3 regions of the Streptomyces sp. NPDC018693 genome follow, and region 1 is predicted to be linked to each of the others. Evidence: riboswitches for the same ligand, from Rfam matches in the RefSeq annotation. Region 1 holds a riboswitch; each other region holds the start of a gene.
The links. Region 1 has a riboswitch for thiamine pyrophosphate ahead of ACH5AC_RS26635 (thiamine ABC transporter substrate binding subunit). Riboswitches for the same ligand answer to the same signal wherever they lie in the genome.
Positions count from the first base shown of each region.

Region 2: linked by a shared signal. The riboswitch ahead of thiO (glycine oxidase ThiO) and the one ahead of ACH5AC_RS26635 (thiamine ABC transporter substrate binding subunit) in region 1 are both predicted to bind thiamine pyrophosphate.
Region 3: linked by a shared signal. The riboswitch ahead of thiC (phosphomethylpyrimidine synthase ThiC) and the one ahead of ACH5AC_RS26635 (thiamine ABC transporter substrate binding subunit) in region 1 are both predicted to bind thiamine pyrophosphate.

Region 1 covers NZ_JBIRZZ010000011.1:123,987-130,094, forward strand. Annotated here, with positions in the region: gene ACH5AC_RS26630 (ABC transporter permease) at 1-1,129, opposite strand, end outside; gene ACH5AC_RS26635 (thiamine ABC transporter substrate binding subunit) at 1,105-2,169, opposite strand; TPP riboswitch at 2,281-2,388, opposite strand; gene rlmN (23S rRNA (adenine(2503)-C(2))-methyltransferase RlmN) at 2,426-3,538, opposite strand; gene ACH5AC_RS26645 (SRPBCC family protein) at 3,736-4,185, opposite strand; gene ACH5AC_RS26650 (phosphatidate cytidylyltransferase) at 4,344-5,510, opposite strand; gene frr (ribosome recycling factor) at 5,510-6,067, opposite strand.
Region 2 covers NZ_JBIRZZ010000007.1:19,988-26,095, forward strand. Annotated here, with positions in the region: gene pknB (Stk1 family PASTA domain-containing Ser/Thr kinase) at 1-1,385, opposite strand, end outside; gene ACH5AC_RS19590 (thiazole synthase) at 1,549-2,343, opposite strand; gene thiS (sulfur carrier protein ThiS) at 2,346-2,546, opposite strand; gene thiO (glycine oxidase ThiO) at 2,543-3,700, opposite strand; TPP riboswitch at 3,698-3,809, opposite strand; gene ACH5AC_RS19605 (hypothetical protein) at 3,861-4,199, shown strand; gene ACH5AC_RS19610 (NAD(P)/FAD-dependent oxidoreductase) at 4,232-5,491, shown strand; gene ACH5AC_RS19615 (Rv2175c family DNA-binding protein) at 5,611-5,976, shown strand.
Region 3 covers NZ_JBIRZZ010000002.1:222,812-228,919, reverse strand. Annotated here, with positions in the region: gene ACH5AC_RS05345 (YibE/F family protein) at 1-1,249, opposite strand, end outside; TPP riboswitch at 1,321-1,510, shown strand; gene thiC (phosphomethylpyrimidine synthase ThiC) at 1,503-3,299, shown strand; gene ACH5AC_RS05335 (DUF1326 domain-containing protein) at 3,481-4,077, shown strand; gene ACH5AC_RS05330 (VOC family protein) at 4,253-4,639, opposite strand; gene ACH5AC_RS05325 (LysR family transcriptional regulator) at 4,809-5,783, shown strand; gene ACH5AC_RS05320 (hypothetical protein) at 5,961-6,108, opposite strand, start outside.

The DNA of each region.
Region 1 (6,108 bases):
CGAGCCCGCCGATCACCAGGGCGATCACAGTGGCGGCGAGGGCGTACCGCAGCGAGTTCCCTATCGCGTCGATCGGCGGCACCAGGAAGACACTGCTCTCGTCCGAGGTCAGCGCCCGGTAGTACCCGAGGTCGGCCGCCCCCAGCGACCGCTCCACCAGCACGGCCAGCGGCAGCACAAGCAGCAGTACGACGGTGACCAGCACCCCCGCCAGCAGCGCCCACTGCCCGCCGCCGCGCGGCCGCCGCGCCGTCACCGAGGCGTCCACCAGCCGCAGGGCGCTCTCCCGCCGCCGTACCGTCCAGGCGTGCACGGCGAGGATCGCGCCGACGGCCGCGAACTGCACCAGCGTGAGCACGGCCGCCGTGGACAGGTCGAAGATCTCGGAGGTCTGCCGGTAGATCTCCACTTCGAGGGTGGAGAAGGTCGGCCCGCCGAGGATCTGCACCACTCCGAAGGAGGTGAAGGTGAACAGGAAGACCATCAGCGCGGCCGCCGCCACGGCCGGCCCGAGCGCGGGCAGGGTCACCTTCCGCCAGGCCGTCAGCGGCGACGCGCCGAGCATCCGCGCCGCCTCCTCCTGCCGGGGGTCGAGCTGCGCCCACAGCCCGCCGACGGTCCGGACGACGACCGCGTAGTTGAAGAAGACATGCGCCAGCAGGATCGCCCACACGGTGGTGTCCAGCCGTACACCCCACAGCTCGTCGAGGAGCCCGCCGCGCCCGACGAGCGCCAGGAAGGCCGTACCGACGACGACGGTCGGCAGCACGAACGGCACGGTGACCACGGCCCGCAGCACCTGCTTGCCCGGGAAGTCCAGACGCGCGAAGACATACGCGCCCGGCAGCGCGATCAGCAGGGTGAGCGCGGTGGACGCGAGCGCCTGCCAGGTCGTGAACCACAGGACGTGCCGGATGCCCGGGTCGCCCAGCACCTTCGCGATCCGCCCGAACTGCCAGCTGCCGTCGACGTTCAGGCCGCGGGCGACGATCGCGGCGACGGGATAGGCGAAGAAGACGCCGAAGAACGCGACGGGCAGGACCATCAGCCCCAGCCGCGCCGCGCCCGACCGGACCGACGCCTTCGTACGGCCCTCGCGGACCGTTACTTCAGTACGAGCGAGGTCCACGACTTGACCCACTGGTCCCGCTCGGCGGCGATCTTCGACGGGTCCATCGTCAGGGGGTTCTCGGCGGCGGGTCCGTACTGGGTGAACTCGGCGGGCACGGCCGCGCCCTCGGCCACCGGGTAGACGAACATGTTGAGCGGCATGTCCTCCTGGAACTCCTTGCCGATCAGGAAGTCGATCAGCGCCTTGCCGCCCTCGGCGTTCTTCGCGTTGTTCAGCAGCCCCGCGAACTCGATCTGCCGGAAGCAGGTGCCGGTCGCCACGCCCGTCGGGGCGGTGGTCGGCTTCGGGTCGCCGAAGATCACCTCGGCGGGCGGCGAGGACGCGTACGACACGACGAGGGGTCGGTCGGCGCCGGCCGCCCTGCCGCCGGCCGAACCGGAGAACTCCTCGTTGTACGCCTGCTCCCAGCCGTCGACCACCTTCACGCCGTTGTCCTTGAGCTTCTTCCAGTAGTCCTGCCAGCCCTCGTCGCCGTACTTCGCGGCGGTGGCGAGCAGGAAGCCGAGGCCGGGCGAGGAGGTGGAGGCGTTCTCCGTGACCAGGAGGTTCTTGTACTCGGGCTTGATCAGGTCGTCGAAGCCGGCCGGCGGGGCCAGCTTGTGATCGGCGAAGTACTTCTTGTCGTAGTTGACGCAGATGTCGCCGAAGTCGACGGGCGTGACCCGGTGCTTGCCGGCGTCGAGCTGGTACTCCTCGCCGACCTGGTCCAGCCCCTTGGCCTCGTACGGCTGGAAGAGGTCGTTGTCGAGGGCTCGCGACAGCAGTGTGTTGTCGACGCCGAAGAGGACATCGCCCTGCGGGTTGTCCTTGGTCAGGATCGCCTTGTTGGCGGCCTGCCCGGCGTCACCGTCGGTGAGCACCTTGACCTTGAAGCCGGACTTCTTCTCGAAGTCGGCGAGGACCTCCTTGGAGACGGCCCATGAGTTGTGGCTGACCAGAGTGACGGTCTCGATCTTGGAGCCGCCGCCGGACGCGGACCCGGTGTCGTCGGACGACGCCGATCCGCACGCGGACAGCGTGACGAGGCCGAGGCCCATGGCCGCGGCGAGAAGACTCTTCTTGTGCACTGGATTCCTCCTGGGGTGGACCAGGAAGAGACGCGGCCCTGCCCGGGACCCCTGGAGGGGTGCCCGGGCAGGGCGCAACAGCTTGAGCGGTGACCGAACTTCCTACCCAGAATGACCTGGGCGAGGTTCAGAGGGTCTGCGGCCTGGTCGCCGCACTCTCAGCGCTGTGGCGCTCCCCTGTCGGAATATGAAGATGTGAAGGTGTACGGACGCTGACGCGCCCAGATTACCGCTCGGTGGCCGCGAGCTGACCACAGGCTCCGTCGATCTCCTGCCCGCGGGTGTCCCGGATGGTCACCGGCACCCCGTGCGCGGCGATCGCCTCGACGAACGCCTTCTCGTCCTCGGGCCGGGAGGCGGTCCACTTCGAGCCGGGCGTCGGGTTCAGCGGGATGAGGTTGACGTGCACCGGCCTGCCCTTGAGGAGCCGTCCGAGACGGTCGCCCCGCCATGCCTGGTCGTTGATGTCGCGGATCAGCGCGTACTCGATCGACAGCCGGCGGCCGGACTTCTCGGCGTACTCGAAGCCCGCGTCGAGGACCTCGCGCACCTTCCACCGCGTGTTGACGGGGACGAGGGTGTCGCGCAGCTCGTCGTCGGGCGCGTGCAGGGAGATCGCGAGCCGGCACTTGAAGCCCTCGTCGGCGAACCGGTGGATGGCGGGCACCAGGCCGACCGTCGACACGGTGATGCCGCGCTGCGACAGCCCGAGCCCGTCCGGGGCGGTATCGGTCAGCGCGCGAATGGCCGTGACCACACGCCTGTAATTGGCGAGCGGCTCACCCATGCCCATGAACACGATGTTGGACAGCCGCGCCGGCCCGCCCGGCACCTCCCCGTCCCTGAGCGCCCGCATCCCGTCGACGATCTGGTGCACGATCTCCGCGGTGGACAGATTCCGGTCCAGCCCGGCCTGCCCGGTCGCACAGAACGGGCAGTTCATCCCGCACCCCGCCTGCGAGCTGATGCACATGGTCACCCGGTCCGGATACCGCATCAGCACCGACTCGACGAGCGTCCCGTCGAACAGCCGCCACAGCGTCTTGCGGGTGGTCCCCTGGTCCGTCGACAGATGCCGTACGACAGTCATCAGCTCGGGGAACAACGCCTCCCGCAGCTTCTCCCGCGACCCGGCCGGGATGTCGGTCCACTCCCCCGGGTCGTGCGCGTACCGCGCGAAGTAGTGCTGCGACAGCTGCTTGGCACGAAACGGCTTCTCCCCGACCTCGGCCACGACCGCTTTCCGCTCGGCGGGCGTGAGATCAGCGAGATGCCGCGGCGGCTTCTTGGCTCCGCGCGGCGCGACAAAGGTGAGTTCTCCGGGGGCGGGGCGTGCCACGGTCGGGTGACTCCTCATGACGACGGGGCCTCGCACCCCCGCGTGTGCGGGGACCACGGCTCGGCGGTGCCGAAGCCGGGAGACCTCACAGGACAACCCCCGCTGGGGCGGGGACGAACCAAAGGGCCCGTGGCAGGACGCCACAGGCCCTTCCAGCGTACCTGCTCGCCGTCAACCCCAGGTCGATGTGGACGGGTCTACGGAGTGCTGTGCTCCAGCCGGTCCTTGAGGAGTCGCTCGTTGTCCGGCATCTCCTTGCGGACCTGGGGGCGTACGACGAGGGGGACGAGGACCTTGCCGATGCCGTGGGACTCGAAGTCGAGGTCCAGGGTGACGTGGGAGCGGGTGCCGTCGCCGATCGGGGTGATCTCGCCGTGGAAGCGGCCCCTGACCGGGCCGTCGATGCCGCGCATGCCCCAGGCGCGCGGTGGGTCGTACTGGGTGTACTCCATGGTCATCGGGATCTCGCGACGGCCGACGTGCCGGAGCACGCGCACCCGGGACCCGATGCCCAGTGGAGTGTTGTCGAGCCGCTCCGCCGACACCGCGCTCTTCTGCCACTCGGGCAGGTGGGTGGGGTCGGCGACGTAGGCCCAGACGTCCTCGGGACGGCAGTCGATGTCGAATTCGTCGTGGTAGGCGGACATGTCACCCTCCCTCTGGGACAACCCTTTCGAGGGCTTACAGGTGAATCGTCCCACTTGTCCGCCGGAGCGGCCATCCCCGCACACAGCGGCGGGCCCCCGCCCCGTGCACAGGCACAGGCACAGGCACAGGACGAGAGCCCACTCGGGATCGATACCGCTCAGCCGGACCCGACGAAGATCACCAGCAGCAGCCACACCACCGGAGCGGTCGGCAGCAGCGAGTCCAGGCGGTCCATGATGCCCCCGTGACCGGGGAGCAGCGTGCCCATGTCCTTGATGCCGAGGTCCCGCTTGATCATGGACTCGCCGAGGTCACCGAGCGTGGCGCTGACCGCGACCGCGAGGCCCAGCAGCAGCCCCTGCCACCAGGTGCCGTCGTCGATCAGGAACTGCATGCACAGCGCGCCCACGACCATTGCGAAGGACACCGCACCGAGCAGTCCCTCGCGGGTCTTGCCGGGGCTGATCCGCGGGGCGAGCTTGTGCTTGCCGAAGCGCCAGCCGACGGCGTACGCGCCCGTGTCGCTGACGACCGTCAGCAGCAGGAAGGTCAGCACCCGCCAGGGCCCGTCGTCGGCGGCGAGCATCAGCGCCACGAAGGTGGCCAGGAAGGGCACGTAGAACGCCGCGAAGACGCCCGCGGTGACGTCCTTGAGGTAGCCCTCGGGCGGTTCCGTCATCCGCCAGACCAGCACCGCCAGCGCGGTCAGCGCCATGGCGATCCATGCGCCCTCGGCGCCGCGGGCATAGCCGGCGACGACCATCGCCGCACCGCCGACCGCGAGCGGCACCAGGGGCGCCCTGATCTCCTTGCGCTCCTGCAGCCGACTGGTCAGCTCCCACAGGCCGACGACCACGGCGACCGCGATGACGCCGACGAACACGGCCTTGACGAAGAACAACGAGGCGACGATCACCGCACCGAGCCCGACCCCGACGCCTATGGCCGCGCCGAGGTCACGGCCCGCGCTCTTCTTCTGCGGCGCGGACGCCGGCTGCGGGACGTCGGGCATGGGCTCCGGATTCTGCGGCACCGCCGCAGAGGGCTGTGCCGACGGGGTGTCGTACGGCCGCTGCTGCGGCGTCTCGTCGCGGAACAAGGGGCCACTCAGCCGAGCGGCCCCCCGGTCGTCATCCTGGTCGTCGCCGTACCGAGGCACAGCGGGTCCGTCGGGCACGATGGGCATGGGGCGAGTCTGCTGCGCCTCAGGCGCATCGTACGCGGGACCCGCCGGGGCAGACCCCTGGACAGGCCCACGCTCGGTGGGCCCCCAGTACCCGGCCTGCCCGGCCTGTGGCGGCGCCCCCCAGGAAGAGTCGTTCATCAGACCTCGAGCAGCTCCGCTTCCTTGTGCTTGAGCAGCTCGTCCACCTGGGCGACGTACTTCGCCGTCAGGTCGTCGAGCTCCTTCTCCGCACGGCGGCCCTCGTCCTCGCCGACCTCGCCGTCCTTGATCAGCTTGTCGATGGCGTCCTTGGCCTTGCGGCGCACGGAGCGGATGGACACCTTGGCGTCCTCGCCCTTGCCCTTGGCGACCTTGATGTACTCGCGGCGGCGCTCCTCGGTGAGCTCGGGGAACACCACCCGGATGATGTTGCCGTCGTTGCTCGGGTTGACGCCCAGGTCGGAGTCGCGGATCGCCTGCTCGATGTTGCGCAGCGCGCTCTTGTCGAACGGGGTCACGACCGCCATGCGCGGCTCCGGCACGGAGAACGAGGCCATCTGGTTGATCGGCGTCGGCGCACCGTAGTAGTCGGCCACGATCTTGTTGAACATCGCCGGGTGCGCACGGCCGGTGCGGATCGCGGCGAAGTCCTCCTTGGCGACCACGACGGCCTTCTCCATCTTCTCCTCGGCCTCGAGGAGGGTCTCTTCGATCACCACTTGCTCCTGCGTGTCTTGAGTAGGCCCGGCTGCGGTTC
Region 2 (6,108 bases), on a different contig from region 1:
TCCTTGGCCTTGTCCAGCCGGGAGCCGGTCACATCCGGCACCTTCACGGTCTCGGGCCCGTCGGACACCGTGAGCGTCACCGAGGCGTTGCCGCGGACACGGGCGCCCGGCGCGGGGTCGGTGCTGATGACCCGGCCGCGCTCGACGGTGTCGCTGTACGCGTGCTTGACCTCCACGCCCAGCCCGGCCGCCCTCAGCCGCTCCTCGGCCTCCGCCTCGGTCTGTGTCAGCACCGCCGGGACCTTGGTGAACTGGCCCGCGTTGATGTACCAGACGCCCGCGCCGACCCCCAGCACCAGCAGCACGGCGGTGACGACGGCCAGCAGCCGAGGCCGCACGGCACGGCGGCGCGGCGGCGGGGGCGGGGCGGTGAAACGCGAGGTCCGGTCCAGCGGGTCACCGCCGTCACCGCCGGGCGGCTCCTCGTCGACGGGCAGCGGCCGGGGCACGGTCAGCGCGTGCGGGATCACACTGGTGCGGTCCTCGGCGTTGTCGTGCCCGGCGGAGCGGGCCTGCGGCGGCAGCGCGTCCAGCTGCTCGGCGCTGAGCGCGCCGCGCGCCTCACGCACCCGCGCCAGCAGCGCCACCGCGTCGTGCGGGCGGACGTCCGGGGTGCGGGCGGTGGCCGAGGCGACCAGCTCGTCCAGTTCGTACGCCAGCCCCGGCACGGCGGCCGAGGGCGGCGGCACGTCGTCGTGCAGATGCTTGTAGAGCACGATCGCGGGGGTCTCCCCGGCGTGCGGCTTCTCGCCGGTGAGCATCTCGTAGAGGACGACGCCGCACGCGTACACGTCGGCCCGGGCGTCCGTCGTCCCCTGCTCGATCTGCTCCGGTGCGAGGTAGGAGACGGTGCCGAGGACGGCCCCCGTGGTGTTGGTCACCGAGTCCACGGACCGCACCAGACCGAAGTCGGCGACCTTGACCCGCCCGTCGTCCCCTATGAGCACGTTCTCGGGCTTCATGTCGCGGTGCACGAACCCGGCCCGGTGCGCGGCGCCGAGCGCGGCCAGCACCGGCTCCAGGATGTCCAGAGCGGCCCGCGGCTGCAGCGCGCCCCGCTCACGCAGCACGTCCCGGAGCGTGCACCCCGCGACATACTCCATGGCCAGATAGACGTACGACCCGTCGGTCCCCTGGTCGAAGACCTGCACCACATTCGGATGCGCCAGCCGCGCCACCGACTTCGCCTCGCGGATGAACCGCTCGACGAACGCCCCGTCGACGGCGAGCGAGGGATGCATCACCTTCAGCGCGAGCACACGGTCCAGGCGGGTGTCCACGGCCCGGTAGACCGTGGCCATCCCACCGACCGCGATCCGCGCGTCGACGCGATAACGACCGTCGAGCACCTGCCCGACGAGAGGGTCCTGAAGGGTCGTGTCCACGCAGGCGAGTCTACGAGCCACCACCGACACCCCCACCCCTCCCACCGAACCGGTCCAGGACTGCAGCCGACCTGTGACGTGTACCGCTGCCGCTGTGGGCAGTCGTTCCGCAGGGCGGAACGGGTGGGCACAGCCCACAGCGCAGGGCACCGCTAACAGGCGCTCAGAAGGCCGGCCTCTCAGGGTCCAACCGAGCCAGCCCCTCCGCAGGAGATGACGCCTCGGCGAAGTGACGCCGGGGAATCCGGCCCGCCCGGTACGCGAGCCGACCCGCCTCCACCGCCGAGCGCATCGCGTGAGCCATGAGCACAGGATCCTGCGCCCGCGTCACCGCCGACGCCAGCATCACCCCCGCACACCCCAGCTCCATCGCCAGCGCCGCATCCGACGCCGTACCGGCCCCCGCGTCCAGAATCACCGGCACACGCGCGTGCTCCACGATCAGCTGAAAGTTGTGCGGGTTGCGAATCCCGAGCCCGGACCCGATCGGCGACCCCAGCGGCATGATCGCCGCACACCCCACGTCCTCCAGCTTCCGCGCCAGCACAGGATCGTCGTTCGTGTACGGCAACACCGTGAACCCGTCGTCCACCAGCGTCTCCGCCGCGTCCAGCAGCTCGATCGGATCCGGCAGCAGCGTCCGCTCGTCGGCGATGACCTCCAGCTTCACCACATCGGTCCCGAGTGCCTCCCGGGCCAGCCGCGCGGTGAGCACGGCCTCCCCGGCCGTGAAGCACCCGGCGGTGTTCGGCAGCACCCGGATCCCGAGCCTGTCCAGCACGGACAGCACGGACCCGTGCACCGACGGGTCCACCCGCCGCATCGCCACCGTCGTCAGCTCCGTGCCGGAGGCGACCAGCGCCCGTTCCAGCACCTCCAGGCTCGGGGCACCGCCGGTGCCCATGATCAGGCGGGACGAGAGGGTCGTACCGCCGAGGACAAAGGGATCGTCGGCCATGGTCAGCCTCCTTGGACGGCGGTCAGGACTTCCACCCGGTCGCCCTCGGAGAGGGGCGTGGCGGGCCACTGCGCGCGGGGGACGACGGTTTCGTTGAGGGCGGCGGCCACCCCCGAGGGCGCCGCGGTCAGCTCCCGTACGACGGCGTCGAGCGCCGTCCCCGGGGCGACCTCGCGCCGCTCCCCGTTGACCGAGATGTTCATACGGGCTGCTCCAGGAGGGCGAAACGCTTCGGTGTGAAGGGCCGGGCCACATCGGGCAGTTCACCGGTGGCCAGCACCTGCCCCAGCGCGTCGCCGGTGACCGGCGTGAGCAGCACCCCGTTGCGGTAGTGCCCGGTGGCCAGCAGCAGCCCGTCCAGCTCGGTCGGGCCGAGCAGCGGCGCGTTGTCGGGGGAGCCGGGGCGCAGCCCCGCGCGGGTCTCCGTCAGCGGCAGCTCGGTGATCCCGGGCACCAGCTCGTGCGCGTCCCGCAGCAGCTGGTACACACCACCCGCGGTCACGGTGGTGTCCCAGCCCAGCTCCTCGCTGGTGGCCCCCACGACCAGCTCGCCGTCCTCCCGCGCCACGAGATAGACATGGCTGCCGCGCACCATGGCGCGCACGGTCCGGCTCAGGAACGGCGCGTGCCGCCGCGGCACGGACAGCCGCAGGACCTGCCCCTTCACCGGCCGTACCGGCGGCAGGACGTGGTCCGGGACCCCCGCGAGCCGCCCGCTGAGGCTGCCGGCGGCGAGCACGACCTGCCCGGCGCCCAGTTCGTCACCCGCGCGCGTGACGACGCCCGTGGCCCGCTCCCGTAGGACCGTGAGCCGCTCCGCCCACTGGCGGTGGAGGACCACGCCCGCCCGCTCGCACGCGGCCACCAGTGCCGCCGCCAGCCGTCGCGGGTCGATCTGGTGGTCGCCGTCCACCCGCAGCCCGCCGCGCACACCCGGTGCGAGCATCGGCTCCAGGCGTCGGCACTCCCGCCCGGACAGCCACTCGGAGTCCAGCCCCGACTGCCGTTGCAGGGCGTGCAGTTCGCGCAGATGGGCGCGGTCGTCGGCGTCCAGGGCGACGGACAGTGTGCCGCTCTGCCGGTAGCCGAGGTCCCGGCCGGTGAGGTCGGTCAGCTCGGCCGCGAACTCGGGGTAGCGGCGGGCCGAGGCGAGGTTCAGGCCGAGCAGGGTCTGCTCGCCGTAGTGCAGTTCGGTGACGGCGGCCAGCATCCCGGCCGCCACCTGGGCGGCCCCGCCGCCCGGTTCGGGGTCCACCACGGCGGTGGCGAGCCCGCGTTGGGCGGCCCGCCACGCTGTGACCAGGCCGATGATCCCGCCCCCGATGACAAGGACGTCTGACGTTCGCGTACGCGACATGGGCGTCCAGCCCCTCCCTTCGCCGGCATGACCCGGATCAGGTTCGTACGGTCGGAGGCCGCCAGCCTCCCTCTCAGCCCGGTGCGTCCGGGCTCCCGCGAGTGCTTTACGGTGGCCACCCTAGCCCGTGCCGTTTGCCTCAGTAAGGGACCCTTGGCCCATGGCTCGCTCGCTCGACGGACTGATCCTCGCCCCGGTCGCCGACCAAGCCCCAGGTCAGGTGGGCACCCGCACCCGCTTCGCGTACCACGAGGAGGGCGGCGAGATCTGGGCCGAGTACGCGGGCGGCGACGTCGTGCGCGGGCACCTGGTGGGTACCCGGGAGGGTGACCGGCTCGACTTCCGGTACGTCCAGCTCAAGACCGACGGGACGACGTCCTCCGGGCACTGTGTGTCGACGGTCGTGGAGCTGCCGGACGGGAGGGTGCGCCTGGAGGAGAGCTGGGCGTGGGAGTCCCAGGAGGGCAGCGGCACGAGCGTGGTGGAGCAGGTCGGCTGACTGATAATCAGTCAGTTGACTATGGTGATCGGGTGAGCGAGAAGAGCGCGCAGAGACGCGACGGCGGCAGGTCACCGGCGGCGCGGCAGGTAGTCGTCGTCGGCGCGGGCATGGCCGGGGTGCGGACCGCGGTCGCACTGCGCGAACGGGGCTTCACCGGCACGGTGACCCTGATCGGCGCGGAACCCCATCAGCCCTACGACCGTCCGCCGCTGTCCAAGGCCGTGCTGCTCGGCAAGGCCGAGGGCTCCGCCTTCGACGTGGACTTCGAGGGCCTCGGCGTCGAACTGGTCCTCGGCCGCGAGGTGACCGGGCTGCGCCCCGCCGACCACGAGGTGGACACCGAGGCCGGGCCGGTGCCGTACGACGTCCTCGTCGTCGCGACCGGCGCCGAGCCGATCCGGCTGCCGGGCGCCGAGGGCGTGCCCGGCGTGCACCTGCTGCGCACCCTGGACGACGCCGAGCGGCTGCGGCCCGTGCTCGCCCGACAGCACGACATCGTGGTCGTCGGCGCCGGCTGGATCGGCGCGGAGTTCGCCACCGCCGCGCGCGAGGCCGGCTGCTCGGTCACCGTCGTCGAGGCCGCCGACCGTCCGCTGGCCGGCGCGCTGCCCGCCGAGGTGGCCGCCCCGATGACCGCCTGGTACGCCGACAGCGGCACCGAGCTGCGCACCCACGCGCGCGTGCGGCGCGTCGAGCCCGGCGCGGTGGTCCTCGACGACGGCACCCGGCTGCCCGCCGGCGCGGTCGTGGTCGGCATCGGCGCCCGCCCCGCCACCGCCTGGCTCGTGGGCTCCGGCATCGAGCTGGGCGCCTGGGGCGAGGTCGTCGCCGACGACCGCCTGCGCACCTCCTTGCCCGACGTGTACGCGGTCGGCGACTGCGCCTCCTTCCCCTCGGGCAGGTACGGCGAACGCCTCCTCGTCCACCACTGGGACAACGCCCTCCAGGGCCCGCGCACGGTCGCCGCGAACATCCTCGGCGAACCCACCGGCGAGCCCCCCGCCCGCTACGACCCGGTCCCGTACTTCTGGTCGGAACAGTTCGGCCGCTTCGTGCAGTACGCCGGCCATCACGGTTCGGCCGACACCACCCTGTGGCGCGGCGACCCGACCGGCCCGGCCTGGAGCGTCTGCTGGCTGCGCGACGACCGCCTGGTCGCCCTCCTGGCGGTCGGCCGCCCCCGCGACCTGGCCCAGGGCCGCCGCCTGATCGAGGCGGGCACGCGGATGGACCCCGACCTGCTGACAGACCCGGGGCGCCCTCTGAAGAACGCGACTGCAACCCCCTGAGGGGCGCGGGGCTGTATCGATGTGCGGCTCCACCGCGTGGGCGCGACCAGCCCCGACGCCGCCGCACCCGAAAGGCAACCCGTCGCGCCCAGACCGGCAAACCGCCTACGCTGGACTCCGTGACCGAGATTGACACAAAGATCGACGCTCTCGTCCCCGCCTGGCTCACCCTCCCCGACATCGCGGAAATGCTTGACGTCGAGGTGACGCGTGTGCGGCAGCTGGTCAAGGAGGGCCAGCTCATCGCCGTACGCCGGGGCGAGAACCGCGCGCTGCACGTCCCCGCCGCCTTCATCGACGGGGACAAGGTCGTCAAGGGCCTGACCGGCACCCTGACGCTCCTGCGGGACGACGGCTTCACGGTCGAAGAGATGATCGAGTGGCTCTTCACCCCGGACCCGAGCCTGCCCGGCACCCCCGCGCAGGCCCTGAGCGAGAATCGCGGCACGGAGGTGAAGCGGCGCGCCCAGGCGCTCGCCGTCTGACCCGACCCCACGCACCCGCAGAGCCGTACCGAAGAACCGTCCGGCGTGGGGGGCCCGGGGGGGGGCCCCCCCCCGGGGGGGCCCCCCCGGCCCCCCCCCCCCCCCGCCCCCCCCGCCCCCCCCCCCCCGGCC
Region 3 (6,108 bases), on a different contig from region 1:
TGCCGAGCACCGCCACGGACGTCCGGGCCGACAGGCCGTGGCACAGATACAGCGCGATCAGCATGATGATGCTCGCCCCCACCACCGCCACGATCAGCGGGTTGGAGCCCTGCAGGATCGCGGGCAGGACGAAGAAGTTCAGCACCAGGAAGCTGATGGCCAGCGAGACCAGCGCCATGACGCCCCGCAACCGCCCGACGACCACGACGGCGAGTGCGAAGATGCCGGCGAGGAGCGCCATCGGGAACCGGCGGTTGATGTCGGCCACCGAGTACTGCAGGTCCTCCGGCGCGGCGGGCTCGTAGGCGACCACGACCTTCTGGCCCTCGCTCAGCTGCCGTGACTGGTCCGGCTGCACGATCTCGGTGAACGTACGGCCCTTGTCCGGGCCGGTGTCGACCCTGATGGTCGCCTTCTTGCAGGTGCCGTTCGCCTGCTGCTGGGCGGAGGAGCCCTCGGCGGTGGAGGTGTCCCCGGTCGGGGTGTCCGCGGAGGCGTTGACGGCCTGGCAGCTCACCTTGACGACCTCGGTCACCGTGGCCTGCTGCGTCTGCCGGTCGAAGCCGACGCCGGTGCGCTCGTGCGGCGGGGCACCGCCGGGCCACAGCACCGCGAGCCCGACCAGCACGGCAGCGGCAAAGGGGATCAGGACGGCCGCGATGACCTTGCGCAGATGCTTGGAGACGGGGGCCGCCGGCCCGTGGCTGTGGCTGTGCCCGTGGGAGGGACCGTGCCCGTGGCCGCCGCCGGAACCCGAACCACGCCCGTCGCCGGGACCGCGCCCGTGCCCGCCGTGCCTGTCACCGGAACCGTGCCCGTGCCCGTGCCGGCCATGCTCGTCGCCGTATCCGTGCCCGTGTCCGTCGCCAGGTTCCTGCCCGCGGTCGCCGTACGTATCACCAGGCCCTGGCCCGTGCCCGCCATGTTCGCCGGCGGGACCTCGCCCGTACCCAGCGCGCTCCTCACCAGGGCCGGGTCCGGGACCGCCACGGGAGTCGGCTGGGTCGAACCCGCCGGCTGTCTCTCCCGGTCCTCGGCCGCCATAGCCCCCGTAGCCGCCGTAACCGCCCTCCTGCGGAGGCCCGGAGAAGTACCGGTCACCACCGTGCCCCAGGCGGGGCCCGCGGCCAGGAGCGCTGCCCGGGGCGGGACTCGGGCCGGGGCCGGAGCCGTTGCCACCGGAGTTTCCGGGACCGGGCTCGCGGGGCGGTTCCGGCGGCGGGTACGGGGGACGGTGTGTCGTGGTCACCGACCGATCATCGCAAGAACGACAGAGGCCCACTGTTCACCGCGCCACAAATGACGCTAGCGTGGAGGCACCTTTGCACACGCGGGAGCTCGGAGCACCGGGCTGAGAGGGCGCTGACCTCCGTCTTCGCGATGTTTCACGTGGAACGTCACCGGAATCGAGTGATGCCTCACACGGAACGTCGGCAGACGGTGACCGCTGCGTCGACCGCCGAACCTGTTACCGGGTAATGCCGGCGTAGGGAGTAGGTCTCATGGCCAACAAGGACGCACGCACGCCTGCCTCCGTTCAGGACGAGAAGTCCCAGGAGGCCGGGAAGTCCATCGGCTGGCACAAGGCGTACGTCGAGGGCGCTCGCCCCGACCTTCGGGTGCCGGTCCGGCAGGTGCACCTCACCAACGGGCAGTCGGTCACGCTGTACGACACATCGGGCCCGTACACCGATCCACTCGTCGACACGGACGTCCGCAGGGGCCTGGCACCGCTGCGGGAGAACTGGATCATCGCCCGCGGCGACACCGAGGAGTACGCGGGCCGCCCCGTCCGTCCCGAGGACGACGGGATCAAGCACACCTCGCCGCGCGGCGGTCTGCGCAATCTCGACGCGGTGTTCCCGGGGCGGCCACGGTTGCCGCGTCGCAGCCGTGACGGCCAGGCGGTCACACAGCTGGCGTATGCGCGCCGGGGCGAGATCACGCCGGAGATGGAGTTCGTGGCCATCAGGGAGAACGTTTCTCCCGAGGTGGTGCGTGAGGAGATCGCGGCGGGCCGGGCCGTGCTGCCCGCGAACGTCAACCACCCGGAGATCGAGCCGATGATCATCGGCAAGCGGTTCCTGGTGAAGGTCAACGCGAACATCGGCAACTCGGCGGTGACCTCCTCCATCGAGGAGGAGGTCGAGAAGATGACCTGGGCGACCCGCTGGGGCGCCGACACGGTCATGGACCTGTCCACCGGCCGCAACATCCACACCACCCGCGAGTGGGTGCTGCGCAACTCCCCCGTCCCCATCGGCACGGTGCCGCTCTACCAGGCGCTGGAGAAGGTCGACGGCAGGGCCGAGGAGCTGACCTGGGAGATCTACAAGGACACGGTCATCGAACAGGCCGAGCAGGGCGTGGACTACATGACGGTCCACGCGGGCGTGCGCCTGGCGTACGTACCGCTGACCGCCAACCGCAAGACCGGCATCGTCTCGCGCGGCGGTTCGATCATGGCGGCCTGGTGTCTGGCCCACCACAAGGAGAGCTTCCTCTACGAGAACTTCGAGGAACTCTGCGAGATCCTCGCGGCCTACGACGTCACCTACTCGCTGGGCGACGGCCTGCGCCCCGGTTCGATCGCGGACGCCAACGACGAAGCGCAGTTCGCGGAATTGCGCACGCTCGGGGAACTCAACCGGATCGCGAAGCGTTTCAACGTACAGACCATGATCGAGGGCCCGGGACATGTCCCGATGCACAAGATCAAGGAGAACATCGACCTTCAGCAGGAGATCTGTGATGAAGCTCCGTTCTATACGCTCGGCCCGCTGACGACGGACGTCGCGCCGGCGTACGACCACATCACCTCCGGCATCGGTGCCGCGATGATCGCCTGGTGGGGCACGGCCATGCTCTGCTACGTCACGCCCAAGGAGCACCTGGGCCTGCCCAACCGTGACGACGTCAAGACCGGCGTCATCACCTACAAGATCGCCGCCCACGCGGCCGACCTCGCCAAGGGGCATCCCGGAGCCCAGGAGTGGGACGACGCACTGTCCGACGCCCGCTTCGAGTTCCGCTGGGAGGACCAGTTCAACCTGGCCCTCGACCCGGACACGGCACGGGAGTTCCACGACGAGACACTGCCGGCCGAGCCCGCCAAGACGGCCCACTTCTGCTCGATGTGCGGGCCGAAGTTCTGCTCGATGAAGATCAGCAGAAGCATCACAGAGCAGTTCGGTGGTGGCCCGGACGCCACCCCGGAGGAGATCGAGGCCGGGATGCTGGAGAAGTCGAAGGAGTTCGCGGCCTTGGGCAACCGGGTCTATCTGCCGCTCGCCGACTGACGTTTACGTGAGCGCCGTCCCAGAGGCTTGCGCTTCCTGGGGCGGCGCCTCGGGGTACTGGGCGTCGGCAGGAGTTCGCCACCGCCGCGCACTCGCTGTCGGGCGTGATACGGGATCTTGACTACAGACAGGCGCGGGGGAGACTGGAAACAGGGGTGATCAGCGACTCGGGAGGCTTCTGATGTCGTGGACAGTCCGCGCAACGTCTTATGAGGCGTGTAGTTGCAAGATGAACTGCCGGTGCGCGCTCGGCCCCACGGATCCGGACCAGGGATGGTGCTCATCCACCCTCGCGGCCGTGGTCGAGGACGGGCAGTCGGATGGTGTCGATCTCTCGGGCGCGATATTCGCGGCCAGTTTCCAGTGCCCCAAGGACTTCGTGAGCGGTATCGACAAGGCGCGCGTGTACTTCGACGAGGACACGCCCAAGGCACAGCGGGATGCGCTGGAAGCCATCCTCCATGGGGAGCGCGGCGGGCTCTGGGAGAACGCGCGGAGCCTCATTGGCGAGTGGCTCCCGACTCGGACCGTGCGCATCACGGTCGAGGACGGCGACACACCGAGCTTCAGCATCGGCGACCACGGCGGTTTCACGCTCGACGCGATCAAGACGGAGGACGGCAGGCAGACCAGGGTGGTCGACGCACCGGTCGCCGTCGCCTTCGGGATGGCCGAACTCAAGCTGTTCGGGGCCTCCGGCTCCTTCCATGACCCAGACCTTCGGCCCTACGAAAGCTGGGGTTACGGGGACGGGACCACGATCGAGTGGAGTGCCTGAAGACCTGCCCGTTCGTCTTCCCAGCCAGCCCGGTGCGACTGCTCGCGCCGCATTCCTTGCATGTGTGTTCGCGGCCGCCGGGAACCGGGTGTGTCTGCCGATCGCGGACTGAACCCCGCCGTGTGGTTCCGGTACGGGCCGCCGCCGCCCGCCCGTACCGGAACCGCCGGCTCGGTCACGCCGTAGCGTCCTGCGGGTACCAGCGCAGCTCGACGGTGTTGGAGTCGGGGTCCCGGACGTAGACCGACGTGGCGGTGCCCCGCGCGCCGAAGCGGGGCACGGGGCCCTCGACCACGTCGAAGGCGCCGGACGCGATGACCTCGTCCCAGTCCAGCGGGTCCACCGTGAGACATATGTGGTCGACGTTGGACTCGCCGCGGGGGCGGCTGACCAGGTCGATGATGGTCTCCGGGGTGACCCGGACGGATGGGAAGGGGGCCTTCCCGGCCCGCCACTCCTCGACGCGGACCGGCTCCAGGCCGAGGAGTCCGGTGTAGAAGTGCAGGGAGCGTTCGACGTCTTCGACGTTGAGCACCAGGTGGTCGAATGCCTTCACACGCACGGGAGAGCTTCCTTTCAGAAACGGGAGGGGAGGAGTGGAGACGAGAAGCCGGGTGACCAGCTGACCGGTTGGACGCCTTCCACGATCGGCCACGGGCCGGACATCATCAACGCATGATCCACACACGACCGTTGAGCAGGACTAAACGCCGGGGGGTGAGAGAGACATCGTGCTGGAGCGGTTGGAGATCGAGACCTTCCTGACGCTCGCCGAGGAGCTGCACTTCGGCCGGACAGCCGAGCGGTTGCGGCTCACGACCGGGCGGGTCAGTCAGGTGATCAAGAAGCTGGAACGCAGGGTCGGCGGCCCGCTGTTCGAACGGAACAGCCGTACCGTCCGCATCACCCCGGTCGGACGGCGACTGGCCGACGATCTCGCACCCCTGGTCGCCGCGATGGACGAGGCGGTGCGCCGGGCCGCCGACGCCCAGCGCGGTGTCACGGGCGAGCTGCGGGTGGCCTTCCTCGGTGAGTGGACGGCACCCGTACTGCTCAGAGCGGTCGGTGTGTTCAGCGAGCGTCATCCGGACTGCCGGGTCGAGGTGAGGGAGGTTCAACTGTCCAACTCACGGGGGAGTCTGCTGGACGGCTCGGTCGACATCCTGCTCGCGTCCTACCCGTTCGACGGGATGGCGTGCGGGCCGGTGCTGATGCGCGAGGCGCGGGTGCTTGCCGTCGCGGCCGGACATCCACTGGCCGGTGAGGAGTCGGTGTCGGTCGAAGTGCTCGCCGATCACCCTGTGGTGCAGTATCCGGCCGTGACCTCGGCGGGGTTCAAGGCAGACCGCACCCCGGATCGCACCCCGTCGGGCAGACCCGTGCCCAAGGGCCCGGCCGGCGGCTCCTTCTCCGAGATGCTCACGCTTGTCGCGATGGGCAGAGGGGTCCTCCCGGTCGGCGAACACTGCCGTCGGTACTACCCTCGGCCCGACATCGCCTACGTATCCCTCCAGGACGCACGGCCGATCGAGCGGGGGCTCGTCTGGTCGCCGGGCAACACGACCGAGCGAATACGTGCGTTCGTCCGGGCTGCGGCAGATGCGGTCGTTGAGACCGCTGCGGCTGCTACGACTGCTGCGGCCGATGCGATCGGTGCCGCCGATGCGGCTGACCGGGCGGCGGTGTCACTGCCGGGACCGCGCTGATCCACGGCCCGGAGGTCGAGCCGCGCGCCCGGCTGTCGGGCTGGTTCGGTGGCTTCCTCGACTTCCAGGTGCTGATGTGCGCAGGACGCCGGTTCCCCAGCGTGGCGGGTCCGAGGCTTGTCGGGTCCGAGGCGTGACGGGCCCCAGGGGCGCCGGGCTCCAGCGCTGTCGGCCCCGTCACTCCGGCCGGTGCTCCGGGCCTCCGAAATCCGGGCTTGTGTAGTCGGGGCTGCTGAAGCTCGGTCGGGAGCCTCGTCCGGGGCCGTCGTCGGGGCTCGTGAAGCCGGGGCGGTCGTAGCCGATTTTGGGGAGGCGGCCGGAGGGG